DNA from 4 places in the Sinorhizobium sp. M4_45 genome. Region 1 is predicted to be linked to each of the others. Evidence: predicted binding sites of a transcription regulator. Region 1 holds the regulator's gene; each other region holds the start of a gene.

Region 1 (7,294 bases):
GTCCATCGACAAAACCTCTATCGACAAGATGTATTTCGGCGGAGACGAAGCTGCGATGAAGGCGAGCGAAGCGCAGCTTGAGGAAATCGGCTTGCTGTCTGACACTGCCTCGCCCGTAATCAGTCTCGCGCGGGTCGAGCAGATCGGCTACGACCATTTCGACGCGGTCTATGTCCCTGGCGGCCATGCCCCGATGCAGGATCTTCTTGTCAGCCCTGAGCTCGGCAAGTTGCTGACGCATTTCCATGAACAGGGCAAGACGACCGCGCTCGCCTGCCATGGGCCCATCGCGCTCATCTCGACCCTGCGGGACCCGAAGGCTTTCACCACACAGCTCGAAACCGAAGGCGCAGCGAAAGCAGACCGTGAATGGATCTATGCCGGCTACAACCTGACTGTGATCAGCAATGAGGAAGAGGAACTGGCAAAGGGATTGCTCGGCGGCGGCGCGATGAAGTTCTATCCGCAGGATGCTCTCACGCAAGCAGGTGCTCGCTATAGTCAGTCCGATGCGCCCTTCAGCGCGCATGTCGTCACCGATCGGGAACTGATCACGGGCCAAAATCCGGCCTCGGCCCCCGCCGTGGCGCAGGAACTCCTCGAGCGCTTGAAGTAAGAGGCGACATGTCCGGCCAGCACGAGGCCAGCCGGCGAGACCGCGCTCAGTTGCGGTGTTGATGCGGGGCTCATCGAATGCAAAAGCCCGGCGCAGCAGGAATGCCGCGCCGGACCTCGAGTTGAATTGAGCAAAGAGGACATCTGAAGCTGAGAACATCGAGGCACTGATTGAGCCGTGGACGTCCCTGATACGGATAGTGAAATGCTACCGGTCGACGGCGCGCCCCGGACAACGACATCACCCAGAGACGCGTCATAAGCCCGCCCTTGCCGAAGCGTGATCCGCTCCTATTCTTCATCTAAGTACATGGAGAAATAGAGTGGCAGATAATGACAAGGAGCCGGATCGTGACCGCGATGTCGTTTCCACTGAGGGGCATGGGGTCGCAAGTGATGAGAAAAGTGCGGCCTATAGGAGAAGGATGGTGCAGGAGGCCCTCCGTGAAGGAAACCCTGCCGGGGTGAAAGCGAAGGACTATCTCAGCAATAGATGGTTGTCCGGCGGCTCGTGGTAGACCGTCGATGAGAGGAAAGCATGGCAGATAATCCGAAGAAGAAAGGCCGCGACGGCGAGCTCGTTTCCGAGCAGGAGCACGAGGTGGCCTACCTCATGAGAACGGCGAAGGTGACGCGGCAGAAGGCGTTGACGGCGATCCGTGAAGCTGGGCCGAACCGCGAAAAAGTGATGGAATATCTCGGCAAGAAATAACGCTCAAAAGAGCGTCGCCTGCTGGACCTCCTTTGTCTTCGGCTCAAAGGGAGGTCGCGTTCCGCCTTTCGTGGCGTTCGTCTCCTGATCCGCGCCTTCTCCCATGCCGCGTGATAGTTCGTGTGCAGCTCGGCACGCGGCGATAATAGCGATAGATGCCGCTTGCGGCGTTTCTCATTGCGTAACGCGGAATATCTTCGGACCCTATGAATTCCCCGTTTGCCGGCCTGTGTGGTCCGCAAAGCAGCCAAAATGTAACCAAAAAGCAAGCCAGCACCGAACCTTTTAGAGGCTTGGTGCATTTACATGATCGGTTAAGCACTTGAAAATACTCAAAGAAAAAGCCCCGCACCGTGAGATGCAGGGCTTTGGAAACTGGCTCCCCGGGCCGGATTCGAACCGGCGACCTATCGATTAACAGTCGAGTGCTCTACCGCTGAGCTACCAGGGATCATCTGCGCCGCAGAAGTGAGGCTGCTAATACAAATGCTTTTCCGATTTGCCAAGCGGTTTTTCAAAAAAAATGTCGGTAGGCGGTTGCCGCCCTGTGGAGAAGGCACCAACTGTGGGGTCATTGGTACGGAAGAAGAGTGATGGCGAAGAAGCATTTTGGCATCGATCCCAGGACGCGTGAGATCGTGCTCGGCAAATGGCGGATGAGCCTGCCCAACTCGCCGGCATTGCGCGTGCTCATCGGCGTTCTGCTCGTCTTCGGCGGTCTGCTCGGTTTTCTGCCCATCCTGGGCTTCTGGATGGTTCCTCTGGGCCTGCTCGTGCTTTCGCACGATATTCCCTCGATGCGCCGACGGCGGCGCAAGCTGGCCGTATGGTGGGCCCGATGGCGCAGCAAGCCGAACTCGTCCGGCAGATCCTGAGAGGTGGGCCTCGCGAAGAGTTCCGCCAGCATCCGGATGCAGCGCATTTCAGTCGGCGGAATTGCGCGGCTTTCGACGTCGTTTGGGCAGGAGGGCGACAATGACGCAGGCGAGGACCAAAGCGACCGGCCAGAAATCGGTGGCCTGGTCCCAACTCCACCTCCACATTTCATAGCCCTCCAGGTGAGGCGGCGGCAGCTTTGCGCTGATCTCGAAATCACGTTTCTCGCGGCCGTGGAAGTGTCCGATGGCGAAGGCGAGGCCGATGATCAGCGCCAGCCTTCTCGGCGCAATCGCCATGAACAGGAGGGCGACGACTGCTGCAATACAGAAGCCCTCGACCACATGCCCGAGCCAGTCGAAGTGGCGCTGAATGTAGCCCCAAGGAATATCCATCACGTCGCGCTTCGAGTGCCGCCTCCCGATGAGGCCGGCCGAGGGACCGCTATATCACAACCGCCGATCACGAGACCACACGATCCTCGAGGTTTCGCCCTTCGCGGACGTCTTCGGGAGCGTGGGCGAGCTCGTCCTTCTTCCAGTATCCGGGCGCTGAGTGTGGTCGCAAAGTACAACTTGTAGTTAATCCAAAGTGGTCAATAGACAGGAACATCACGTTCGGCAACATTGGAGCGCTTTCAGGAAAAGGGTGTAACGGTCTTCCGTAGGAAGTCCGTATTTTCATAGCGTTAGCTCGTCACTCCGACGGGGCCCGACGAAGTCGGCGCCGCGAAGGCCGTCCGGGTTTCCCAAGACGAGCATCGCTTACTGTACAGCACTGTGGAGAGAAAAATGGCGCATCTGATCGGTGGCATCGCCCCTTGGCTCGGGCTGGACAACCACATCTTCGGAACGAACGATCCGGACATTATCTTCGGAGACCCGTTCACGACCGGCAATAGCCTGGGAGTCTCCGAAATCGGCGGCTTCCTGTCTTCGGGGCAGGGTGGCCGCGACAGCCTTGACGGCCTTGGGGGCAACGACACGCTCTTCGGCGACGCTTGGACGATCTCCAATCAGGGGCGTGGTGGCGACGACCAGCTCGACGGCGGCGCCGGCGACGACACGCTGTACGGCGATGCCTTCCAGATCGATGCGATTGATTCCGCTATCGTCGCCGGAGGGAATGATCGTCTCTCGGGCGGCAAAGGCAACGATACACTCTATGGCGATGGCTACAATTGCCTCAGAGGACGTGGTGGAGACGACTGGCTCGACGGCGGCGCCGGAGACGATACTCTCTCGGGCGACGCTTTCTCCCTGGGCGATTTTTTCGTTGGCGGGAACGATCGACTCCAGGGCGGAGAGGGCCATGACAAGCTCTACGGCGATGGCCTCGACCAGGGCGTCGTGGAATCCGGGATTGGCGGGAACGACCACCTCTATGGTGATTCGGGCAATGACTTTCTCGTTGGAGACATTCTTTTCTCACGTGGCGGCAGTGGCGGCGACGACCTGCTCGACGGAGGCAAAGGCAATGACGTCCTGTATGGCGATGCAGAGGTCGGCGTGGACACCGCGGGTGGGAACGACCTCTTGATCGGCGGCACCGGTAACGATCAGCTCTGGGGCGATGGTCGACTGACCGCAGCCTTCGCGGTCGAGACCGGTGCCGATCAGTTCCTGTTTTCACGAAACAGTGGTCGGGATGAGATCTTCGACTTTGAATTGGACAAGGACGTCATCCAAATCGCTGGCTATGGCTACGACGACTTCGCTGATTTTTTGCCCAACATCGGCAACGATGCTGACGGGAACGCTGTCCTGCAGTTGAATGGTACCGTCGATCAGGTCACTCTGATCGGCATCCACGCCGCCGACCTCAGCGCTGCCAACTTCGTCTTTGCGGGCGCGGATTTCGCCTTCGTCTGACGGAGGTAAGATTTGTCGGCAACAAAGCTGAATAGCGGTGGATTTTTTGGAGGCCTCGCCCGGAATTGAACCGGGGTACAAGGATTTGCAGTCCTCTGCGTCACCACTCCGCCACGAGGCCTCTACGATTTGCGATTTTTCAAATCGTGGCGCGGATTTAGAATGATTGCCCGCAATCCGCAAGAGGGTACATTTGGAATAGGGTCTTTTTTATTCTGTATAAATAGGGCTTCGGTTCTGTGGAGGCGTGGCCATAGCGCCCCAAGGCGCAATGGCCCCACTTCTAACGCTTTGAAATTGCGTACTTCCGTGGGAAACACCTGCACACCTGGTCGGGAGGCTAGTGGTACCGCCGGATGAGGCCGACAAGCCTGCCTTGGATCTTGACCCGATCCGGACCGAATATCCGCGTCTCGTAAGCCGGATTGGCGGCTTCGAGCGCAATTGAGGCGCCCTTGCGACGGAAACGCTTCAGAGTTGCTTCCTCGTCGTCGATCAGGGCGACGACGATATCCCCGGGGGTGGCAGTGCTTCCGTTCCGGATGATCACCGTATCGCCATCGAGGATGCCGGCCTCGATCATCGAATCACCCTTGATCTCGAGAGCGTAGTGCTCGCCGCTGCCGATCATTTCGACCGGTACGGAAATATCGTGCATGTTGTTCTGGATTGCGGAAATCGGCACGCCGGCGGCAATGCGGCCCATGACCGGAACAGCGACCGACGCGATCTCGGCCGGGGGCGCCGGTTTCGGTGCGGGGGGCGGGGCCGCAGGCTTGCCCAGACTGCCTTCGATCACGCTCGGCGAAAAGCCGCGGCGGACCTGCGAAACACCGGCATAGGCCTCCGGCAGCTTGATGACTTCGAGGGCTCGAGCGCGATTCGGTAGCCGGCGAATGAACCCGCGCTCTTCGAGTGCGGTGATCAGACGATGGATGCCCGATTTGGAGGCAAGGTCGAGGGCATCTTTCATCTCGTCGAAGGACGGCGGAACCCCGGATTCCTTCATTCGTTCATGAATGAACAGAAGCAATTCCTGTTGCTTGCGGGTCAGCATGGCGTCACTCCAGAATCGCGAAACAAATCAAGAACAGAACCTATCTGTTCCATATGTGTTCCGCAAGTGCCTAAAATTCCGTGAATACCGCTTGCTGCTGAATGCCTGCCCGCTTCCGATCCGGCGTGTCGTTGGCGATCGCTCGGAATGTCGGGGCAGGGGGCGATACGCTCTCGCATGTTTGGCTTACAGCGGCCGCCCCAGTCGCTCGCCTATGCCATGCTAATAGGCAAGCCGCAGTCCGCCCGGCGTAAGAACGTCGAATTCAGGCTCGGGATAGGGCCCGTACCACTGGGTATAGGTCGTGTTGGTCGAGCCTGTGCTGGCGCACCCCGAAAGGGCGAAGAGGGAAAAAATTACGGCTGCCACCAAAGATTTAACAGGCATGTTTTTCTCCACTCGCGGGAGTTGCCCAGACCTCGAACGGGTCAGACTAAAACTTTCTCTCAAATCAGCTTTTTTGGCAAGCGCGCCGAGCCGCGGCATCGCCCGGGCTCTGGCAACCTGACGTCCGGCATCGGTGGAAGTTACCTCAGGTAAGACCTGTCACCTAGGTGTCCGGGTTGGACAAGAGGGGAATGGTGGAGTCGAAGGGAGTCGAACCCTCGACCTCCGCAGTGCGATTGCGGCGCTCTCCCAACTGAGCTACGACCCCACTGGTCACTCGTTGTATAAGATTTTTCGGCCCCGCGCGCCAGTGCATTCCGTCTTCCGGCTTCACCCTTGCTGCCCGGTAGGGCACGCTGCAATTCATCCACCCGAATATCGCCCCTTCGCGATGGAGTCCCAAAGCAGCTTCTTCCGCTCCGGCAGGTGACGCAAAGCGTCGGAAGGGCAGGGCAGCCACGAGCCTTGCGGGTGGGGAAGACGGCCATCAGTGACGAGAAGCTGGGAATTCCGGCGTGCCCGGATCAATTCTGAAATGGCGGAAGAGGTGGGATTCGAACCCACGGTGCGCTTTCACGCACGCCGGTTTTCAAGACCGGTGCCTTAAACCGCTCGGCCACTCTTCCGGGTGATTGCGGAGCTTCGTGAAATTCGTTTCCGAGTTCTCGATTGACCGGCGATCGCTACCGGGTTTGCTGCCCATTCACCAACGGCTGGCTTTTTAGCAGCTTTGATCACAGCGTCAACTTGCTCTGGAGCATTTGCTTGCATTCGAGGCGTGCCGCGCCGCATACGCCCGTGGCACGGTTGTGGGCTATCGTCACGGGCGGAGTCCGCTGTCCGGCGCCGCAGGCGGACTTTCGTCGCCTGCCCGGGCGACGTAGGCCGCGACGTCCCGGCTTCTGCCGTCCAGGAGCGCCGCTCCGGCAAGCAGATAAACGGCAATCGCCAACATCGACAGGAGCATTATGCCTAAGGGCAGGCCGGTTGCCGCCCGTCGCTCCGGCGGCCCATAATCGTATCTGTCGTCCATTGCGATATCCTCTCGGACGTTGGGCCGGAGCACGGGGCAGCACGCCAACCGGGGACGGAGCCTCAGAGTTGCACCGACGGGAAGCTTCGGCCAGCTCTGAGGCCGCCGCACCCCGCGGCCGACGAGCCGCGTGGGTGCTTATTGCGATATGTGTCGGCAGGGGAACCCGGCAACGGGTTTCGGACCTTTGGCGCGCTCTATCGGACTATGGTCCAGCGGCTCATTTACGTTCCGTAAACCATAGCGAGCGTTTTTTAGCGTCCGTTCGTCCTCCGGTTCGCAATTTCGCCTTGTTGTTGTCATGATTGTTCGGCTGTTCCGTTTCGGGACGGCGAAGTTCTCGCGGGGGAACTACTGCACGATTGCGACGATCGTTGCGCGTTCGGTCGGATGCGTGAGCGCTGCAGGAGCGGATTTCGGGTGCGGCTTTGCGAATGATCTTGTGGGACAGATGACATCCAATAACGGTGCGGCATATCTTGTGAGGGGGCTCCGTCTCGCAGCGGTTCCGTTGCTTTGCGCGGTGCTTGCGGCCTGCGGATCGACGACGTCGAGCGTCAAGAAGACCAAGTCGCGGAGCAAGGAATACTTCGCCGAGTCCGTCTATGGCGTCAAAGCCAGCCCCAGAGTCGCTACCGGAAACAACATTCCCAAGGGCGGTGGCCGCTACCAGGTAGGCAAACCCTATCAGGTCAAAGGCAAGTGGTATCAGCCGAAGGAGGATTTCGGCTACAACAAGAGCG
Region 2 (7,294 bases), on a different contig from region 1:
GTCACCCGCACCACGCGTTCAGTTCGCCTGACCGGAGCGGGGGAGCGTCTGCGCGAGGCTCTGTCGCAGCCCTTGTCGGATATTGGGGCGGCGCTCGATCGGGTAGCGGGTGAGGATGAGCCCCGCGGTCTTTTGCGGATCGCCGTCACCTCGATCGCCGAGCAATTCCTTTCCGGTCCGCTCATCGCTTCCTTTGCTCAGACCCATCCGAAGGTGACGATAGACATCACCGTCACGGACGAGGAGTTCGACATCGTGGCCGCCGGGTTCGACGCGGGCGTCAGGCTTGGCGAGGTGATCGAGCAGGACATGATCGCGGTGCCGCTGACGGGCGATCAGCGCGAGCTGGCCGTTGCCGCCCCCGCCTATCTTGCAGTCCACGGCACGCCGGCGCACCCGCGTGAGCTCGTCCATCATCGCTGCATAGGCTGGCGGCGAGCGCCGAATGTCGCGCCCTACAGGTGGGAATTCGAGGAGAATGGTGTTCCCTTCGATGTGGCGGTCGAGCCCCAGATCACCACCAATGACCTGCGCTTCATGCTCCGCTCGGCACTCTGCGGGGCCGGGATCACCTTCGCAACGGAAGAAACCTTCCGCCCGTTCGTGGAAACCGGTGACCTTGTTCCGCTGCTGCAGGATTTCCTGCCGCCGTTCCCCGGCTTCTTTCTTTATTTCCCTCAGCGCCGCAACATGGCACCAAAGATGCGAGCTTTGATCGAGCATATAAGGCGGTGGCGATAGCCGACGCTTCCGGCGCAGCGTCGAAGGTCATGATCACGCTCGGCCCGAACTCCTTATATTTTCTTTATGCGGCTGCCAAATCATCGCAATCGATAATTGACGCGGCGCGGCTCATCATCCGGATCTTTGGGCCCGCTGTTACTTCCGGTCGTCGCGCCAGATGCGTTCCACAGCAATGAAAGTAAACGACGCCGACCAGGCAATCAGAACGAGCCCGTTCAAACCTTCCAGACCGGCGAGAATTCGCATGTCGCCTGTCGCGTAGACATCGCCGAAGCCCATTGTACTGTAGCAGGTCAGCGAGAAATAGAAGAAGTCTGTGGCGTTTGAGCCCGACAGTCCTTCGAGTGAGCCGAACTCGGGATGATAATGCATCCAGGCAAAGGCCAGAGCGTAAAGGCCGACGCCGAAGAGGTGAGCCATAAAGGCCGACCCGAGAAAAACGACCATTTCAGCTCGTTTGGAAAGCACCTTGCGTCGACGCAGGATCGCTACGCCGGTCATGATTTCAAAATGAGTGGCGCTTGTCACGATGATGAGTGCGGCGGAAAGCAGGCAGACCAACACAATCCCTGGCACTATCAACCTCGCCCTGTGCTTGCCGCAGTATGATCGGCGCCTCAAACGCACCAACTCGACTCGGCGACGCTGGTACAACCACCATAGCAGGACATCGTACGGATTGGGAGTTTCGGTCTGTCGGTCCCGTCCCAATGTGCCGTTGCCGAGACCGACGGTGGGCAATAGGGGAGTACAGGACAATGCATCGCGGGAATTCGGCGCGGTCCGTCGAGCATTTCCTTATTTCCTCTACTAGGAACCCCTGCGAAGCGCCGCCAGAGGACAGCCAGTGCGATGACCATCACGCATTGCTGAACTCTACTGCCACATGGTGCGCATCCGGGCCGCGACATCGATGCGGATCTGCTTTGCGCTGCGCTCGGAGGCATTGGGGCTGGCGACGGGCCAGGTTGCGCTCTCGAAGAACTGAAGCAATGTCGCGGGGATAAAGCGTGTGCGGCTCGCGTAGACATGGCGGTCACCCTGCGCGTGCTGACCGCCGGTGAAGAAGCGTTGCGGCACCATCAGCGTCAAACTGTCCTTGGCGCGCGTCATGCCGACATAGAGAAGTCGCCGCTCCTCTTCCAGCTCGTGGCTGGTGCCTGTGGCCAGATCTGACGGAATGCAACCGTCGACGACGTTGAGCATGAAGACGGAGCGCCATTCCTGCCCCTTGGCCGAATGGATGGTCGACAGGATCAGATAGTCCTCGTCGAGCAGCGGTACGCCGGCCTGGTCGCTCGTCGCGTCCGGCGGATCGAGCGTCAGCTCGGTGAGAAAGCGCTCGCGGCTCTGATAACCGGCGGCGATCTGCTCGAGTTGCACGAGGTCGGCCCGGCGCGTTTCGGCATCCTCGTGTATTCGTTCGAGATGCGGTTCGTACCATATCCGCGCAATCTCGATTTCCATCGGCCATGCGGGTTTGCGCAGGGCCTGCAGCAACTCGATCAGGGACAGCCAGTCCGAGCCGCTCCTCGGCGGGGCGGGGACTTCCCCAAGCGCCATCAACGGCTCGGGGTCGGTTGCGATCGTGTCCAGGATCTTGCCTGCGGTCTGCGGGCCGACGCCCGGCAGCATCTGCAGGAGCCGGAAGCCTGCGACGCGGTCACGGGGGTTCTGTGCAAAGCGCAGGACAGCCAGCATGTCCTTCACGTGAGCGCTGTCGAGGAACTTCAGTCCTCCGAACTTTACGAAGGGGATGTTGCGGCGGGTCAGTTCCACTTCGAGGGGGCCGCTGTGGCTCGAGGTGCGGAAGAGGACGGCCTGCTGTTTGAGGAGCATTCCGGATTCGCGATTGGCAAGCACCTGCTCGACGATGCAGTTCGCCTGATCGGCCTCGTCCCTCACCGTCAGCAGCTTCGGACGTTCAGCCGACTCGCGATCCGTCCAGAGGTTCTTGGTGAAGCGTTCCCGCGCCAGATCGATGACCCCGTTGGCGGCCGCGAGGATCGGCTGGGTCGAACGGTAGTTGCGGTCGAGCGTGACGATCTCGGCCGGCGGCGAGAACTGCTTCGGAAAATCCAGAATGTTGCGGACCGTCGCCGCCCGGAACGAGTAGATCGACTGCGCGTCGTCGCCGACGACCGTCAGGCCGCGCCCGCCGGGCTTCAGGGCCAGCAGCACTGAGGACTGGAGTCTGTTGGTATCCTGATATTCGTCGACGAGGACATGGTCGAAGCGGTTGCCGATATCGTCGGCCAGGGAGGGATCGCTGACCATCTGCGCCCAATAGAGAAGCAGGTCGTCGTAGTCGAGGACGTTCTGCGCCTGCTTGGCCTCGACATAGCCGGCAAACAGCTCCTTCAACTGCTGTTCCCAGCCGGACACCCACGGGTACCAAGTGCGGAGCACTTCGTTCAGCGGCATTTCCGCGTTGACTGCCCGCGAATAGATCGCCAGACAGGTGCCCTTGGCCGGAAACCGGCTTTCCATCTTCGAAAAGCCGAGTTCGTGCCGCATGAGGTTGATCAGGTCGGCGCTGTCCTCGCGGTCGTGAATGGTGAACTCCGCATTCAGCCCGATCTGTTCGGCATAGATTCTCAGCAGCCGTGCGCCGATACCGTGAAATGTGCCCGCCCATGAAAGAGCGTCGGTCGTCGTTGCGGAACTGGGACCGAGCACCTGTGCGCAGATGCGCCCGACGCGGCGCGACATCTCGGCCGCGGCCCTTCGCGAGAAGGTCATCAGGAGAATGCGGCGCGGATCGGCGCCGTTAACGATCAGGTGAGCAACGCGATGAGCCAGGGTGTTGGTCTTCCCGGAGCCCGCGCCCGCGATGATCAAAAGCGGGCCTGTCCGGGCGTCTTCTCCTGCTCCGATACCATATTCGACGGCGCAGCGCTGTCTCTCGTTCAGTTTCTCCAGATACGCCGCCGTCGCCATTTACTTCCCCTCGATGAGCTCTTTGATATCCGGCCGCGGCCTTAAGAACGGAGGGGGAACATACAAGCCCGATCGCCCGTTGGAAAGTGGGACGTCCCGGATTCGCTCGGACATTGCCGCTTGTAATCAAACGGCCGGCGCGGACCTTTGTCAGCCGGTCGGTGCGGCGGTGAAAACCGCCAGCTGAGCGTCGAAAGCGCGCTTGTATGCGGGCCGCGCTTTGCCGCGGGCCACATAGGGGCAGAGGTTCGGATATTCCTCCAGTATCCCCGATCCTTCCAATCTCCGCAGCACCGTCACCATCAGGAGGTCAGCGGCGCTGAACGCTCCGTCGATCCAGTCCGCATTGCCCAGTCGGCCGGAAAGTTCGCCCAGCCGCCTGCGGATGCGTTCGTCGATGAAGGGCAGACGCCGCTCGTACCAGGTCTCGTCGCCTTCCAGATACTCGGCGACCTCGCGATCGACGATCGGCGGCTCCACCGTGTTGAGGGCGGCAAACATCCATGTGATCGCGCGCGCCCGGGCATGCGCATCGTCCGGCAGCAGGCCCGCATGGCGCTCAGCGATATGGAACACGATCGCCCCCGACTCGAACAAAGCGAGATCGCCTTCTTCATAGGTCGGAATCTGCCCGAATGGATGAAGCGCGAGATGCGCGGGTTCCTTCATCGCCTTGAACGAAAGAAGACGAACGTCGTAAGGCTGGCCCACTTCTTCGAGCGCCCAGCGAACGCGCATGTCACGCGCCATACCCTGGCCGCCATCGGGCGACCGCTCAAAGGCGGTAATGGTAATAGTCATGCTGCTCTCCATCGCTTGTCCGTCTTCAAGACGACCGGCCGAACGCGATTCCGACACCCCATGCGCGAGGTAATCCTCGCGGCCGATTCAGATACAGCGCGATGGTGCGTTCCTGCCGCTGCTAAGCGGAAGACGCTTCCTGGCAGCTTCCGCCCCAAAGCGTCACAGGAGTTCCGAGACCCGCTGGCGCAGAAATGCTGCCGTCCGCTCGCAAGCAGTCTGCCGATCTTGCCAGTCGTCCTTGACCTTGCCCAGATAGGCCTCACGCGCGTAGATCAGCATATCAGCTTCCTCGTCCGGCATCTGGCTCGCTGCCCATGTCGCTGCAGCATCCTTGGTGATGAAGTCACCGATGGCCGATGTACGCCACATGCGCGCAAGGGTTAGCAACACATTCCGCTCGTCCCCCTGTAAACTGTCGCCCAATGAGGGGAGTGCATCGCGCATTGCGCGGCGTATTTGTTCCGGCGGAAGCGAGGGCAGAAGCTCCTTTGCATCGGGGCCGAACAGTGGAACGGCCTCTTGTCGCGCCTGGGCCAGCACAAGCGTGTTTTCCGGGTCGGACACAGGTAGGGGGAGACCTCCGCATTCGAAGGTGTCCCGCAGCCATTCGCCATAGATGAATTCAGCCCGAGCAGGAAAATTCGGTGCGGCAATATCTGCCCGCAGAAACACCATCAGTTCGATGCAGCGGGGCTCCCCGACCGGACGGGGATGCCGGCCGGACATTCGCAGCAAAGCCGCCAGAAGATCACGACGCTGTTCGTCAGCCATGGGGCAGTCGACGATCGCGAGGAGGTCGACGTCACTCTGCGGTCGCAAGCCACCCGAAACTGCCGATCCATGCAGATAAACCGCAAGGAGCGCGTCTCGAAGGATGCTGCGGATGGATTCTGTCGCTGCCAGTGCCTCGTCAATCTGCTGTCTGTCCGCTCGCATGGCTCGGCTCGATTTATGTAAGTACTACCGGGAGAAGTGCGCAGTTTCAGAGTGTTAGAGCGTTTCACTGGTCCAATGAAACAGTGAAACGCGCTAGAATATTGCAGCGAGCGTATCAAGCTCTTGAACCGATACAAGCCAGCTTTTAGTGCGAGCAGACCTTCAGGCAGCGCTCGACCGGCCCGGGTCGCCATCTCGCAGCCACTGGACGTCACATGGGGAAAGCGCAATTGAGAAAGCGTCGAGGCTGTGGTTGAGCTCGGAAAGCGAGCGCGGGCCGATCAGCGGGATGACACGGCCCTTCTGCGCCAGAACACTCAAAAGCTATTCGACTTCAAGACGACGGCGGGAAATGCCTGAGCGCGCCCGGGTATTCACGATCTTGCAGCACAGGAGCCCGCGGCCCCGCTGCAACTCGGAAGTTCATGCACGGATGATCTTGCCGGCAGGAGGTGCTCCCCTAGATGGGCAAGGATGGAGCTTCAGGAAAGCGCAGTTGGTGCCGGTCGCGTGAGCGCCTCCCCGGAGATGCGGTATCAGCCGCGCAATTCGGCCGTCATGGCCGAAGTCGAGCGCCTTCTCACGGGCCGCACGCGTGACATTCGTCTTAGAGGTGAGCTCGGTCGCCTGTTCCAGGAGCGTTCGTGGTCGCGTACGGCCAAGATCATTCGCGCGTGGATGATATGGGTGACCTTGCTGGACGTGCTGACGCTGGGTCTCAACGCGATCCTGCTTCCGAAGGCGGTCGTGCTTTCGATGCTTCCGCCGGCCTGCATTCTGCCGCCCGCGGCGCTGGCCACCGCCTATGTCTGGCGAAAACCGCGCGGCGTCCGGCTGCAAAGGATGTCCCTGCTAGCAGGCCTGTTCCTCATCCTCCTTTCGGTCGCGCTGGTGGGCGTGAGCGCGGGTGGGGAATTCCATGAACGGCACCTTAACATCATGCTGTTCGTCGCCATCACCGCCATCATCATTTTCGCAGTTCCTTTGGCCTGGACGGTGGCGGTCGCCTCTTTCGCGCTCGGCCTCTACCTGATCTTTCAGTTGCAGAATCCCATGCTTGAGAGGGGCAGCGCCGTAGCTGGAACGCTGTTCTTTGCGAGCGGTATTATTGCGACCGTCGTTGCCCGACGCACGATAACGATCCTGGCCCAGAAGACCTTCCTTCTCGAACTTCGCGACATGCGGCGGGTGGCGGAGCTGGCCGACGCCAATGCCCGGCTGGAGCGCCTTGCAAAGACCGATCCCCTGACCGGGATCGCCAACAGGCGCTGGATGATGGAAACCCTCAGTCGTCTCTGGAGCGCAGGCGCGGAGCGGCGGCCGGGCACCGCCATGCTGATGTGCGACATCGACGATTTCAAGAACCTGAATGATCGTCTCGGTCACGCCGAGGGAGATCGCTGCCTCGTCAAAGTTGCTGGGATCATTCAGAGCAGCGTCAGGCGAAACCGCGACCATGTGGCCCGCTATGGCGGTGAGGAGTTTCTCGTGGTGCTTCCGGGCGCAGATGAGGAAGCGGCGCTGGCTACGGCTGAACGAATCAGGGCGAGCGTCGAAGCTGCCTCCCTTCCTAACCCCGCATCCCGCGTATCGCCCTACGTCACTCTCAGCATCGGCGTGGCGGCGCAGGCGCCAGGTGAAGAGATCATGGCGCCGGAGAAGCTTCAGAACCAGGCCGACGCTGCACTCTACCTGGCGAAACAGGCGGGCCGTAACCGGGTGGTCCTCTATCAGCCTGACCTGTCGCCCTCATAGCCATGTTAGAGATGGCGGCCCGCGGCCAACGCTTCTTCGGCCTCGTCGACCGGCATCTCGAAAACCTTCTTGCCAATGTCGAAGCTGAAGCCTGCCCTTGCGAAGGCGGACAGCT
Region 3 (7,294 bases), 610 kb from region 1:
AGAAAGATGATGACGAGCGCGAAGCCGAAGGTAACGAACAGGCCGTTGGCGTTCTCGTCCAGCGTCGCGGCCTCGGCAAGCGGCATGATCCGCGATCCGGGCGGCAGAAGGGGTTCGGCCATCTCCTCGACCATCGACAGCGCCTCGCCGAGTGCGAGATCGGACTTCAGGCCGGCCGACAGCGAAACGGCGCGCAGTTGCGATTCGCGGGAAAGCTGCGGCGCCACTGCCTTCTCCTCGACCGTGGCGATGGACGACATCGGCACGATGCGGCCGTCGCCGGCCTTGACGAAGATGTTCTGCAGATCCGTCGGGTCGTTGAGCGGCTCGGTGGAAGAGAGCAGTTTGACCGGATAGGACTCTCCTTCCACGAAGATATCGACGACGCTGCTGCCGTCGAGCATCGCCTGCAGCGCCCAGGAGAGGCCACCTATGTCCACGCCGAGGTCGGAGGCGCGCTCCCGGTCGATCGTCACCGACAATTGCGCCTGGTTGGCCTCGTAGTTGAGCCTCACATTCTCGAAGCGGCCGGTATCCTCCATTGCCCTGACGAGCTTCGCCGCCGCGTCGCCCAGCTTCGTGTAATCGTTGCCGACAAGCGCGACCTGCAGGCCGCTGCCGGCACCGCGGATACCGAGGCTGTTCGCCTGGATGGTGAAGGCGCGAACCGACGGGATCTTCGAGGTCGCCCTGTTGATGTCGGCGACGATCTGGCCCTGCGTACGCTCGCGCGCTTCCCACGGGGCAAGCGTCAGGACCATGAAGCCGCTATTGGCCGAGCCGCCCTGACCGGAAATAGAGAACACATTGCTGATCTCGCCGGATTTGAGCAGCGGCTGCAGGCCCTCTTCGATGCGGCGCAGCTGTGCCTGCGTGTATTCCAGCGAGACGCCCTGCGGCGCGTTGATCCGCAGCATGACCTGCGAACGGTCCTCGTTCGGCGTCAGCTCCGACTTGAGCGTCAGAAAGCCCAAAGCGCCGGCGGCGGTAAAGAAGGCGGCTACCGCGAAGACGATGAGCGGCGCGTTGAGGCAGGCGCGAAGCGTCACGCGGTAGAAGGCGGAAGCGCGCCGGCCGAAGCGCTGCATCACCCCCTCATGCTCATGCGGCTCTTTCGTCAGCATGCGCGAGGCGAGCATCGGACAGAGCGTCAGCGAGACGAAGGACGACAGAAGGATCGCAAAGGCGAGCACGAAGCCGAATTCACGGAAGAGCCCGCCCGTCTGCCCCGGCAGGAAGGAGAGCGGAACGAACACGGCCGCCAGCGTAGCCGTGGTTGCGAGCACGGCGAAGAAGACCTCGAGCGTACCGTGGACGGCGGCGGCGCGCGGACCGAGGCCCTCGGCCCGGCGCCGCACGATATTTTCGAGCACCACGATCGCATCATCGACGACGAGCCCGGTCGCAAGCACGATCGCCAGAAGCGTCAGGATGTTGATCGAAAAGCCCGCAAGATAGATCGCGGCCACCGTTCCGATCAGCGCGATCGGCATGGTTATGGTCGGGATGAGCGTCGCGCGCCAGTCGAGCAGGAACAGGTAGATGACGAGGGTGACGATGAAAACGGCGACGAAGAGTGCGATCTCCACCTCATGGATGGCGCCGTTGATGAACACCGCGTCGTCGCTGGTGATCTTGAGCCCGGTTCCGGGCGGCAGGATATCCGAGGAGATTGCGTCCACGACGCTGCGCACGCCCTCGGAAATATCGACCGTGTTCGACTGGGCCTGGCGGATGATGCCGAGGCCGATACCCTCGCGGCCGTTGGAGCGCAGCGCCGAAGTGCCCGTATCCGGGCCGAGGGTCACGGTCGCGACGTCGCGAAGCCGGACATTGTTGCCGAGCATCAGGTTTTCGAACTGCTCGGGCGTCTGGAGGTCGGCCGTCGCCCGAACGGAAATGTCCTGACTTGCGCTCGTCAACGAGCCCGCCGGCACATCGTAGGAGGCGTCGGAAAGCGCCTCGCGAAGATTGGCCACGGTGACTCCGCGTCCGGCGAGCTTCGCCTGATTCAGGTCGATACGGAAAATCTTCTCCTGGTCGCCGTAGACTGTGACGTCGGCAACGCCTTCGACCGCGGCCAGCCGGTCGCTGATCTCGTTCTCGACGAGCAGCGTCATGTCGTCCATGCTCATCGTGTCGGAGGTCAATGCAAGGCGCATGATCGGCTGGCTGTCGGAATCCGCCTTCACGATGCGCGGCTCGTCGGCATCATCAGGCAATTGGCCGGTGATCCGGCCGAGCGCATCGCGAACGTCGTTGGCCGCCTGGCCGATATCGGTCGTGTCGGAGAATTCGAGCGTCACCCGGCTGCGCCCGAATGACGAGGAAGACGAAATGCCCTTGATGCCCTGCACCCGCGAGACGGCGCCTTCGATGGCCGAGGTCACTTCACGGTCGATCGTTTCCGGCGAGGCGCCGTCGAACTCGGTCGTGACAGAGACCACCGGCTGGTCGACCTGCGGCAGTTCGCGGATCTCGACACCGTTCCAGGCGGCAAGACCGGCCACGACGATCAGCGTGTTGACGACCAGGGCGAAGATCGGCCGGCGGATGAAAAGCGCGGTGAAACCCGTCCTTCCGCCCTGCCCTCCGCCTGGTTGATGGCCTCCCATGCCGATATTCATTTCGCGTCTCCCGCGACCTTCTGCTCGGCCTCGGCCGCAGGCTCGCCGGCGATCCGCACCACGCCGCCGTCGCGAAGCCGCTGCACGCCCTCGGTCACGACGCGGTCGCCCTCGGCGAGGTCCGCATCGACAAGCACCCTGTCGGGATTGCGCTGGATGATCTTGATCGGCACGCGCTCGCTTTTGTCGCCTTTGACCCGCCAGATAAAGGAGCCTTCGGAACTCCACTGGATCGCCAGCGGGTCGACGGTGGGATATCGGTCGCCGTCGAATGCCACGGTGACCGAAAAGGACATGCCGGCGCGCAGCATGTCATCCGGATTCTCGAGTCGCGCCCGGACCCGGAGCGTCCGGCTCTCCGGGTCGAGGCGGTTGTCTATCGCGTGAACGACGCCCTGGAGTGCACGCCCTGGCTGCGCGATCGCGCTCGCGGTCACCGGCTGATCGACAGAGATCTTGCCTGCGAAGCGCTCGGGCACCCAGAAGTCGACGAGGATCTGCGACCGGTCGTCCACGACGGCGATCGGCGTCGAGGTCGTGACGTAATCTCCTATATTGACGGTGATGATCCCGACCACCCCCTTGGAGGGCGCCACGATGTCGCGACGCTTCAGGTCGAGCTCGGCGGTTTTCAGTGCCAGTTCGGCTGCCTGCAGCGCGATCTCGGAGTCACGCACCTCGACGGCCGTCACTGCGCGCGCGGTGCTGAGATTGCGGTAGCGCTCGACCTTCTCCCGGGCACTGTCGCGGGTCAGCCGCGCCTGCTCGGCAGCGATCATCTGGTCGTCGCTGTCGAGGCGCGCGATAACCTGGCCTTCCGTGATCCTGTCGCCCGACTTCACCAGTATTTCCGTGAGATTTCCCGTTGCGGTCGGCGTCACCGTAACCGAGCGGATCGCTTCGCCGTTGCCGATCGCGTTCAGCCTGTCGTTGACGACGGCGCGCTCGGCAGGCTTAACGACGACCAGGGGGGCTTCCGCGAAGCCGCTGCGTCGACCCTGCCCGCGCTCGCCATTGCCCGAACCGCCCCTTGCCCCTTCGCCGTCCTTTGGTCCCGACAACGCATCGATCAACGGTTGCGAAACCCCGATCGCCGCCAAGGTCTCACCCGCGCCGGGCGCAAAGCGCACCCACGCGGCGCCCCCGATGGCGAGGACGACGACGCTGATCGCGAGCTGATTCCAAAAGCGCATTCATGTCTCCAAAAGAAAAGCTCTCCAAAAGAAAAAGCCCTCCAAAAGAAAAGGGCGCTCCAACGAGGCGCGCACCCGATGGAACGTTCCGATTTGCGCTGATTATCGTTGTTTGCAGACGTCCGGGCAATCTCGGAATGGCATCATTACGCAATTGTAACAAAAGCGATTTTGGTGGCGGCATGATGGCCCCTGCGCCCGTCCTGAACCGCACACGCTGGCGGCGGGTCGGCGGCATGTTTACAGCTTGCGTGGCTCGGCTATTCTGTTCGTCGCCGGCGGCTGTTTCGGGCCGGCTCTCGACACGAAGGGAGACGGCAATGTGCGATGCATGCGTCATCGAATCGGTCAAGCAGCGGATGATGTCGCGGCGGAGTTTGCTCCGTGCGGCCGCGGTCGGTACGGCAGGCATTGCCGCCGCCGGCATGGGGATCGCACCTCCGGCGCTTGCCGCCGGCCACGGCAGCGTCACCGATCTCACCCATGAACTTCATGAGGAGTTTCCGACTTTCTTCGGTCAGCAGCAATTCTTCCGGGAGCAGAAGTTCAAATATGCCGAACACAAGTTCAACCTGTTCGAACTTCGGGTGAACGAGCACACCGGCACTCATGTCGACGCGCCGCTGCACTTCTCCGCCGACGGCCTTTCAGTCGCCGAGTTGCCCCTCGACAAGCTGCTCGTGCCGCTCTGCGTCGTCGACATCCGCGAGAAGGCGGCCGCCGATCCGGATGCGCAGCTGACGCCGGACGACATCAAGGCGTGGATTGCGGCCAATGGAGACATTCCCGAAAATGCCTGCGTCGCCATGCTGTCGGGCTGGTCGGATCATCTCGGTACCGACAAGTTCCGCAATGCAGACACGGCCGGTAAGATGCATTTCCCCGGCTTTCACGTGGAAGCAGCCAAGTTCCTGATCGAGGACACGAAGGCAGCCGGCATGGCCGTCGATACCCTCTCGCTCGATCACGGCATTTCGCCCGATTTCGCCACCCATTACGCCTGGCTGCCGGAAGGCCGCTGGGGCCTCGAGGCGGCCGCCAATCTCGACAAGGTGCCGGCCAAGGGCGCGACGCTGGTCCTCGGCGCACCAAAGCACCGTGGCGGCACCGGCGGCCCGGCCCGCGTCTTCGCCCTCGTTTGAAACGCATGGAGTAAGCATGAGCACTGTGGCGCCGCCATCCGGTCCCGAATCCGACCCACGCGTCAAGGCCGTCTTCGACGACATCCGGGCGACTCGGAAATCGGACTTCATCAACAATATGTGGCTCTGGCTCGCCTTCGACCCCGAACTGCTGGAGCGGACCTGGGCGGAGGTCAAGGCGGTAATGGCGACGCCTTCGGCGCTCGACCCGCTGGTGAAGGAAATGCTGTATATCGCGGTTTCCGTGAGCAATGGCTGCGGCTACTGCATTCACTCCCACACCGCCGCCGCAAGGACCAAGGGAATGACGGACGCCGAGCACGCGGATCTCCTGCGCGTCATTTCGCTCGCCGCCAAGACCAACCAGCTGGCGACGGCCCTGCAGGTCCCGGTCGATCCGGTGTTCGACGCGTCCGGCAAAACATAGACGGCGGCATGCCGACCTGAAACATCAGTCTTTCCACAGGCATGCGCGAGCGGGCGAAGGTTCCGGAATAAAAGAAGAACATCCTTTCTGGCCTTTCGGTCCCGAATCACTACATTGGGCCGCATGACCAAAGGTTTTGACGATATTCCCTTTTTCGACGAGGAACCCGCGCCGCGGAAACCCGCGGCCGCCGGCGGCGGCATCGCGGCGCGCGCCATGGCCGCCCGCGACAAGACCCAGCGACCGGACTATGTCTCCGGGCTCAACCCGGAGCAACGGGAGGCAGTCGAGGCGCTGGAAGGTCCGGTGCTCGTGCTCGCCGGCGCCGGCACCGGCAAGACGCGCGTGCTGACGACGCGGATCGCCCATATCCTTTCGACCGGCCGCGCCTATCCCTCGCAGATCCTCGCCGTCACCTTCACCAACAAGGCGGCGCGGGAAATGAAGGAGCGCATCGGCGTGCTCGTCGGCCACGCCGTCGAGGGCATGCCCTGGCTCGGTACCTTCCACTCGATCGGGGTCAAGCTCCTCCGCCGCCATGCCGAACTGGTGGGTTTGCGGTCCGACTTCACCATCCTCGACACCGACGATGTCGTTCGACTTATCAAGCAGCTCATCCAGGCGGAGGGTCTCGACGACAAGCGCTGGCCGGCCAAGCAGTTCGCCGGCATGATCGACACCTGGAAGAACAAGGGCCTGGACCCGTCGCAAATCCCGGAAGGCGATGCCCGCGCCTTTGCCAACGGCAAGGGCCGCGAGCTCTATGCCGCCTACCAGAACCGGCTGCTGACCTTGAATGCCTGCGATTTCGGCGATCTGCTGCTGCATCCGATCCGCATGTTCCGTGCCAATCCGGACGTGCTGAAGGAGTATCACGGCAAGTTCCGCTACATCCTCGTCGACGAGTACCAAGATACCAACACGGCGCAATATATGTGGCTGAGGCTGCTGGCCCAGCGGACGCAGGGTTCCGGGAGGAACAACCCCTCCCCAAGCCCTGCGGCGCCGCAGTCTAGCCCCTCCCCCTCGTGGGGAGCGGTTGGGGAGGGGCATTCCCCTGGCGCCGAAGAGAGAAAGCCCACCGTCAACATTTGCTGCGTCGGCGACGACGACCAGTCGATCTATGGCTGGCGCGGCGCCGAGGTGGACAACATTCTCCGCTTCGAGAAGGATTTCCCCGGCGCCAAGGTCATCAAGCTGGAGCGCAACTACCGCTCGACCGAGCATATCCTCGGCGCGGCGGCGCATCTGATTGCCCATAACGAGGGCCGGCTCGGCAAGACGCTCTTTACCGAACGCACCAATCCCGACGACGAGAAAGTGCATGTTCATGCCGCCTGGGATTCCGAGGAGGAGGCTCGCGCGATCGGCGAAGAGATCGAGCAGCTCCAGCGCAAGAAGCACAACCTTAACGACATATCGATCCTCGTGCGCGCCTCTTTCCAGATGCGCGAGTTCGAAGACCGCTTCGTCACGCTCGGCCTCAACTATCGCGTCATCGGCGGCCCTCGCTTCTATGAGCGGCTCGAAATTCGCGATGCCATGGCCTATTTCCGCCTCGTCTGTCAGCCCGCCGACGATCTCGCCTTCGAGCGGATCGTCAACACGCCGAAGCGTGGCCTCGGCGAGACGACCGTCCGTACCCTGCACGACTATGCCCGGGCCCGCGACATCCCGATGCTGGCCGCGGCGAGCGAGATCGTCGAGACGGACGAATTGAAGCCGAAGGCGCGCAAGGGCCTCTTCGACGTCGTCGCCGATTTCCGCCGCTGGCAGGGTTTGCTCGAATCGACGCCGCACACCGAACTTGCAGAGCAGATCCTCGACGAGAGCGGCTATACCGCCATGTGGCAGGCCGACAAATCGGCCGAAGCGCCCGGGCGCCTGGAAAACCTGAAGGAACTC
Region 4 (7,294 bases), on a different contig from region 1:
TTGGTGGCGCGGCTCGCCAGGCGAATGCCTTCCACCGGAACCCGGATGAGCTGACCTCCATCGGAAACGAGCATGATCTGGTCGTTGTGCTCGATCGGGAAGGCGGCGACGAGTTCGCCGATTTCCGCCGTCTTCGAGGTATCGGTGGCGCGAATGCCCTTGCCGCCGCGGCCTGAAGTGCGGAAGTCGTAGGACGAGGAACGCTTGCCGAAGCCTTTCACCGAGACCGTCAGGATGAATTGCTCGCGCGCCTTCAGTTCCTCGTAGCGCTCATTGGTGAGTTCGCCGCCATTGGTGACCTCCTCGCCGACAAGCACGATTTCCTCTTCTTCACCGGTCAAGGCGCGACGCTCCGCGGCCGACCGCTTCAGATAAGCGGCACGCTCCCAAGGCTCGGCTTCAACGTGAGCGACGATGGCCATCGAGATGATCCGGTCGCCGTCACCGAGCGAAATGCCGCGAACGCCGATCGAGTTGCGGCCCGCAAAGACGCGGACATCGGCAACCGGGAAGCGGATGCACTGGCCGAGTGCCGTCGTGAGCACCACGTCGTCGAACTCGGTGCAGGTGTCGACCGAGAGGATTTCGTCGCCCTCCTCTTCGAGCTTCATCGCGATCTTGCCGTTGCGGTTGACCTGGACGAAGTCTGAGAGCTTGTTGCGACGGACCGTGCCGCGGGTCGTCGAGAACATGACGTCGAGGTTTTCCCAGGTCGTCTCGTCCTCGGGCAGCGGCATGATCGTGGTGATGCGCTCGCCGGGTTCCAGCGGCAGCATGTTGATCAGCGCCTTTCCGCGCGACTGCGGCGTGCCGATCGGAAGGCGCCAGACCTTCTCCTTGTAGACGATACCGCGGGAGGAGAAAAACAGAACCGGCGTGTGCGTATTGGCGACGAACAGCCTGGTAACGAAATCCTCGTCGCGCGTGGCCATGCCCGAGCGGCCCTTGCCGCCGCGGCGCTGCGCCCGATAGGTCGTCAGCGGCACACGCTTGATGTAGCCGAGATGGGACACGGTCACCACCATGTCCTCCTGCGCGATCAGGTCCTCGTCGTCCATGTCCGGACCGCCGTCGGCAATCTCGGTTCGGCGCAGCGTGCCGAACTCGTCGCGGACTGCGGCAAGTTCGTTCTTGACGATCTGCATGATACGGAGTCGGGACGACAGGATGTCGAGGTAATCCTTGATCTCCTCGCCGATCTTGTTGAGCTCGTCGCCGATCTCGTCGCGGCCGAGCGCAGTCAGACGCTGCAGGCGCAGGTCGAGGATCGCGCGAGCCTGTTCTTCGGACAGGTTATACGTAGCGTCGTCATTGATCCGGTGGCGCGGGTCGTCGATCAGCCGAATGAGCGCATCGACGTCGTGCGCCGGCCAGCGGCGTTCCATCAGCTGTTCGCGCGCGGTCTGCGGATCCGGCGCCTGGCGGATGAGCTTGATCACCTCGTCGATATTCGCGACCGCGATCGCGAGACCGACCAGCACATGCGCCCGCTCGCGCGCCTTGCGCAACAGGTATTTCGTGCGCCGGCTGACGACATCCTCGCGGAAGGAGACGAAGGCGCGCAGCATATCGAGCAGCGTCATCTGCTCCGGCTTGCCGCCGTTCAGCGCCACCATGTTGCAGCCGAAGGAGGTCTGCAACGGCGTGTAGCGGTAAAGCTGGTTGAGAATGACCTCGGCGTTGGCGTCGCGCTTCAGTTCGATGACGACGCGATAGCCCTGGCGGTCGGATTCGTCGCGAAGATCGGAAATGCCCTCGATCCGCTTCTCGCGGACGAGTTCGGCCATCTTCTCTATCATCGTCGCCTTGTTCACCTGATAGGGGATCTCGGTGATGATGATCTGCTCGCGATCGCCGCGCATCGGCTCGATATGGGCACGCCCGCGCATGATGACGGAGCCGCGGCCGGTCTCGTAGGCCTGACGGATTCCCGAACGGCCGAGGATCAGCGCCCCGGTCGGAAAATCCGGCCCCGGAATGATCTGCATCAGTTCCGGCAGTTCGATCGCGGGATTGTCGATCAGGGCGATACAGCCGTCGATCACCTCTACGAGGTTATGAGGTGGGATATTGGTCGCCATGCCGACGGCGATGCCGCCCGCGCCGTTGACGAGCAGGTTCGGGAACTTTGCCGGGACGACGACGGGCTCGTGCAGGGTGCCGTCGTAGTTGTCGCGGAAATCGACCGTGTCCTTGTCGAGATCGTCCAGCAGCGAATGCGCCGCCTTCTGAAGCCGGCACTCGGTATAACGCTCTGCCGCCGGCGGATCGCCGTCGACGGAGCCGAAGTTGCCCTGGCCGTCGATCAGCGGCAGCCGCAGAGACCAATCCTGCGCCATGCGTGCGAGCGCATCGTAAATCGCCATGTTGCCGTGCGGATGGTATTTACCCATCACGTCACCGGTGACGCGGGCGCATTTTACGTATTTCTTGTTCCAGTCGATGCCGAGCTCGCTCATCCCGTAGAGGATGCGGCGATGAACGGGTTTGAGACCGTCGCGCACGTCGGGAAGCGCGCGCGACACGATCACGCTCATGGCGTAATCGAGATACGACCGCTGCATTTCCTCGATGATGGAAATCGGCTCGATGCCTGGCGGATTCTTTCCGCCGCCGGGGGTGCTTTGCTCAGTCAATGGCGATCACGATCTTTGTTCAGAATCAATCGGTTTTTTATAGCCGAATGCGGCTCGGAGCGCCAATTTTCGGCCGGTGTTTTGAACAGTCTTTTGCCGCAGGAACAGGCTTTTCTAGGGCAAGGAAAGGAGCTCGCAAGGAAAGCTGCGCGCCTCGGGGATGGCGCTGGTTTAAGCCATTGCGTTGCACTTGGCTACCCGCTCTTTCCAAGCTCGCATCGCTTGCCTAACAATGCGGGCCGCACCACCGGGAATAGCCGGGGTAGAAATCCGGAAGGGGATACGGATGTTCGATGTCGATCTCTTGGTCAATGCGCTGACGACGCTGCTCGTCACGCTTGATCCGCCCGGCCTTGCGCCGATCTTCCTGAGCCTGACCGTCGGCTTGAGCCGGCAGCAGCGCTTCCAGGTCGCGACCCGCGGCTCGCTCATCGCTTTTTCCATCCTCGCCGCCTTTGCGCTTTTTGGCGACGGCATCCTCGGTCTGCTCGGCATCTCGATCGGCGCCTTCCGGATCGCCGGCGGCATGCTGCTCTTCTGGATCGCTTTCGAGATGATTTTCGAGAAACGCCAGGAGCGAAAGGAGAAGGCCGGGGAAACGGCGATCACGAAGGACCACCTTCACAATATCGCGGTCTTCCCTCTCGCACTGCCCCTGATCGCCGGGCCGGGAGCGATCTCGGCAACCATCCTTCTCGGCAGCTCCTTTCCCTCGGCATTGGATCGGGTGCAGCTCATCGTCGTCATCGCCGCATCGATGGCCATATTGTTCCTGGCGCTGGTGATCGCCGAGCGCATCGACCGGTTCCTGGGCGTCACCGGCCGGGCGATCCTTACCCGCCTCCTCGGCGTCATCCTTGCCGCCCTCGCCGTTCAATTCGTCGTGGACGGCGTGCGCTCGGCGTTTCAGGTCTGAAGGCATAACGAGAACGGCCCGCGACGAAGCGGGCCGGATGGGTCTCGGACTGGCTGGAGCAGTCGATCAGAACGGAATGTCGTCGTCGAGATCGCGCGAGAAGTTGCCGCCCTGGTTCGGCTGGTTCGATTGACCGCCGGACCGGGCGCCGCCCGAGGAGGACCGCGACTGATCGTATTCCTCGTAGCCGCCACCGCCGTAGTCGCTGCCGCCGCGGCCTGCGCCGCCGCCCTCGCCTCCGCGACCGTCGAGCATCGTCAGGGTCGAGTTGAAGCCCTGAAGGACGACCTCGGTCGAATAGCGGTCATTGCCGGTCTGATCCTGCCACTTGCGCGTCTGCAGCTGGCCTTCGATGTAGAGCTTGGCGCCTTTCTTCACATATTGTTCGACGACCTTGCAGAGGCCTTCGTTGAAGACGACGACCGTGTGCCACTCCGTCTTCTCGCGGCGCTCGCCTGAATTGCGGTCGCGCCAGGTCTCGGAGGTGGCAATTCTGAGGTTGGCGATCGGCCGGCCGTCCTGCGTGCGCCGGATTTCCGGGTCGGCCCCGACGTTTCCGATCAAGATCACCTTGTTGACGCTACCAGCCATATCGCTTTTCCCGTTTCTGCCGCCGGACCGCTCGGCCGGCTCTCCAATGTCTCATGTGCGAACACCTTAGCGGCCCGCCGCCGCCGATACGCCCCGTATCGCGCATAATCCACAGTTGATTTGGCGTGGATATGGCAGAGTTTGTTCTTTTTTTGTTCTAGTATTCCTCTATGATCCTGTCAACCGAATCGCAATTGAACCGCCTCTTTTGCCGATTGCGCCTCGACATGGGCGCGGCCGTCATTACATAGGGGGCTTTCAACCGACATACAAAGCTGGCCTTCCGATGAGCGAACTCAAGACCATCTCCATTCGCGGCGCTCGCGAGCACAATCTCAAGGGCATCGACCTTGATCTGCCGCGCAACAAGCTGATCGTGATGACCGGCCTTTCGGGCTCCGGGAAGTCCTCGCTTGCCTTCGACACGATCTACGCCGAGGGCCAGCGGCGCTATGTCGAGAGCCTTTCGGCCTATGCGCGCCAGTTCCTCGAAATGATGCAGAAGCCCGACGTCGATCAGATCGACGGGCTCTCGCCGGCGATCTCGATCGAGCAGAAGACCACGTCGCGCAACCCACGCTCGACTGTCGGAACCGTTACCGAGATCTACGACTATCTGCGCCTGCTCTTCGCGCGCGTCGGCGTGCCCTATTCTCCCGCTACGGGCCTGCCGATCGAAAGCCAGACCGTCAGCCAGATGGTCGACCGGGTGCTGGAGTTCGGCGAGGGAACGCGCCTCTATATGCTGGCCCCGCTCGTGCGCGGGCGCAAGGGCGAGTACAGAAAAGAACTCGCCGAGCTGATGAAGAAGGGCTTCCAGCGCGTAAAGGTAGACGGGCAATTTTACGAGATTGCCGACGTGCCGGCGCTCGACAAGAAATACAAGCACGACATCGACGTGGTCGTCGACCGTGTCGTGGTGCGGCCCGATATCGGAACCCGTCTCGCCGACAGTATCGAAACCTGCCTTACGCTCGCCGACGGCTTGGCGATCGCCGAATTCGCCGACCGCCCCCTGCCTCCGGAAGAGACCTCCGCCGGCGGCTCGGCCAACAAGTCGCTGAACGAAACCCATGAGCGGGTGCTGTTTTCCGAGAAGTTCGCCTGTCCCGTCTCGGGTTTCACCATTCCCGAGATCGAGCCGCGGCTTTTCTCCTTCAACAATCCCTTCGGAGCCTGCACGACCTGCGACGGGCTGGGCAGCCAGCAGAAGATCGACGAGGCGCTGATCGTTCCGGAGCCGAACCGCACCCTCAGGGACGGCGCCATCGCACCCTGGGCGAAATCCACGTCGCCCTACTACAACCAGACGCTCGAGGCCCTCGGCACGGTTTTCGGCTTCAAGCTCGGCAGTCGCTGGAGCGAGCTTTCCGAGGAAGCACAGGACGCGATTCTCCACGGCACGAAGGACAAGATCACCTTCCACTATCAGGACGGCGCCCGATCCTACAACACGACGAAAACGTTCGAGGGCATCGTGCCGAATCTCGAACGCCGCTGGAAAGAGACCGACAGCGCCTGGGCGCGCGAGGAGATCGAGCGCTATATGTCGGCAGCGCCCTGCCCCGCCTGTGCCGGTTACCGGCTGAAGCCGGAAGCGCTTGCCGTCAAGATCCACGCGCTGCATATCGGCGAGGTTTCCGATATGTCTATTCGCGCCGCACGCGACTGGTTCGAGGTCCTGCCCGAGTATCTCAGCACGAAGCAGAACGAGATCGCCGTGCGCATCCTCAAGGAGATCCGCGAGCGCCTGCGCTTCCTGAACGACGTCGGCCTCGAATATCTGAGCCTTTCGCGCAATTCCGGGACGCTTTCGGGCGGAGAAAGCCAGCGCATCCGGCTCGCGTCGCAGATCGGCTCAGGGTTGACGGGCGTTCTCTATGTTCTCGACGAGCCCTCGATCGGCCTTCACCAGCGCGACAATGCCCGCCTCCTGGATACGCTGAGGCATCTGCGCGACATCGGCAACACGGTCATTGTCGTGGAGCATGACGAGGATGCGATCCTGACGGCCGATTACGTCGTCGACATCGGCCCGGCGGCCGGCATTCACGGTGGCGAGGTCATTGCGGAAGGGACCCCTTCCGATATCATGTCCAATCCGAAATCGCTGACGGGGAAATATCTCTCCGGCGAGCTTTCCGTTGCCGTGCCCGGCGAACGGCGCAAACCGAAGAAGAAGAAGGAAGTCACCGTCGTCGGCGCGCGCGCCAACAATCTGAAGAACGTGACCGCATCGATCCCGCTCGGTGTCTTCACCGCCGTCACCGGGGTATCGGGCGGGGGCAAGTCCACTTTCCTGATCGAGACGCTCTACAAGGCTGCCGCCCGCCGCGTCATGGGCGCGCGCGAAAATCCGGCCGAACACGACCGGATCGACGGCTTCGAGCATATCGACAAGGTGATCGACATCGATCAGTCGCCGATCGGCCGCACGCCGCGCTCCAACCCGGCGACCTATACCGGAGCCTTCACGCCCATTCGCGACTGGTTCGCCGGGCTGCCGGAAGCAAAGGCGCGCGGCTACCAGCCGGGCCGCTTCTCCTTCAACGTCAAGGGCGGCCGCTGCGAGGCCTGTCAGGGGGACGGCGTCATCAAGATCGAGATGCACTTCCTGCCGGATGTCTACGTCACCTGCGACGTGTGTCACGGCAAGCGCTACAATCGAGAGACCCTGGACGTTCACTTCAAGGGCAAGTCGATCGCCGATGTGCTCGACATGACGGTGGAGGAAGGCGTCGAGTTCTTCGCGGCCGTTCCGGCGGTGCGCGACAAGCTGGTGACACTGAACCAGGTGGGCCTCGGCTATATCAAGATCGGCCAGCAGGCGAACACGCTTTCAGGCGGCGAAGCCCAGCGCGTCAAGCTCGCCAAGGAACTGTCGAAACGCTCAACCGGGCGCACGCTCTATATTCTCGACGAGCCGACAACAGGCTTGCATTTCCACGACGTAGCCAAGCTTCTTGAAGTTCTGCATGAGCTGGTCAATCAGGGTAACTCCGTGGTGGTCATCGAGCACAATCTCGAAGTCATCAAGACGGCCGACTGGATCATCGACTTCGGCCCGGAAGGCGGCGACGGCGGCGGCGAGGTCATTGCGCAGGGGACGCCGGAAGAGGTCGTGAAGGAGCAGCGCTCCTATACCGGCCAG

The links. The regulator LexA, encoded in region 1, represses DNA repair genes until DNA is damaged. The targets are predictions, from matches to a motif close to TGTTCNNNNTGTGTTCNG.
Region 2: a site for LexA is predicted at 3,728-3,745, ahead of CN933_RS18105 (ATP-dependent helicase). Genes of this name have one in related genera too.
Region 3: a site for LexA is predicted at 5,453-5,470, ahead of CN933_RS02285 (ATP-dependent helicase). Genes of this name have one in related genera too.
Region 4: a site for LexA is predicted at 4,286-4,303, ahead of uvrA (excinuclease ABC subunit UvrA). Genes of this name have one in related genera too.

The regions. Positions count from the first base shown of each region.
Region 1 is NZ_NWVE01000001.1:1,087,008-1,094,301, forward strand. It holds gene CN933_RS05525 (type 1 glutamine amidotransferase domain-containing protein) at 1-616, shown strand, start outside; gene CN933_RS05540 (DUF3606 domain-containing protein) at 1,154-1,327, shown strand; tRNA gene CN933_RS05550 (tRNA-Asn) at 1,704-1,778, opposite strand; gene CN933_RS05555 (membrane protein) at 1,921-2,202, shown strand; gene CN933_RS05560 (hypothetical protein) at 2,251-2,598, opposite strand; gene CN933_RS05565 (calcium-binding protein) at 2,995-4,074, shown strand; tRNA gene CN933_RS05570 (tRNA-Cys) at 4,122-4,195, opposite strand; gene lexA (transcriptional repressor LexA) at 4,415-5,131, opposite strand; gene CN933_RS05580 (hypothetical protein) at 5,354-5,518, opposite strand; tRNA gene CN933_RS05585 (tRNA-Ala) at 5,711-5,786, opposite strand; tRNA gene CN933_RS05590 (tRNA-Ser) at 6,055-6,144, opposite strand; gene CN933_RS05595 (hypothetical protein) at 6,339-6,551, opposite strand; gene CN933_RS05600 (septal ring lytic transglycosylase RlpA family protein) at 7,003-7,294, shown strand, end outside.
Region 2 is NZ_NWVE01000006.1:187,592-194,885, reverse strand. It holds gene CN933_RS18115 (LysR family transcriptional regulator) at 1-741, shown strand, start outside; gene CN933_RS18110 (ion channel) at 880-1,320, opposite strand; gene CN933_RS18105 (ATP-dependent helicase) at 1,621-3,684, opposite strand; gene CN933_RS18100 (glutathione S-transferase family protein) at 3,835-4,485, opposite strand; gene CN933_RS18095 (aminoglycoside adenylyltransferase family protein) at 4,648-5,424, opposite strand; gene CN933_RS18090 (GGDEF domain-containing protein) at 5,899-7,179, shown strand; gene recX (recombination regulator RecX) at 7,185-7,294, opposite strand, start outside.
Region 3 is NZ_NWVE01000001.1:479,656-486,949, reverse strand. It holds gene CN933_RS02305 (efflux RND transporter permease subunit) at 1-2,627, opposite strand, end outside; gene CN933_RS02300 (efflux RND transporter periplasmic adaptor subunit) at 2,624-3,820, opposite strand; gene CN933_RS02295 (cyclase family protein) at 4,141-4,962, shown strand; gene CN933_RS02290 (carboxymuconolactone decarboxylase family protein) at 4,979-5,389, shown strand; gene CN933_RS02285 (ATP-dependent helicase) at 5,513-7,294, shown strand, end outside.
Region 4 is NZ_NWVE01000012.1:44,935-52,228, forward strand. It holds gene gyrA (DNA gyrase subunit A) at 1-2,636, opposite strand, end outside; gene CN933_RS26635 (MarC family protein) at 2,923-3,552, shown strand; gene CN933_RS26640 (single-stranded DNA-binding protein) at 3,619-4,143, opposite strand; gene uvrA (excinuclease ABC subunit UvrA) at 4,430-7,294, shown strand, end outside.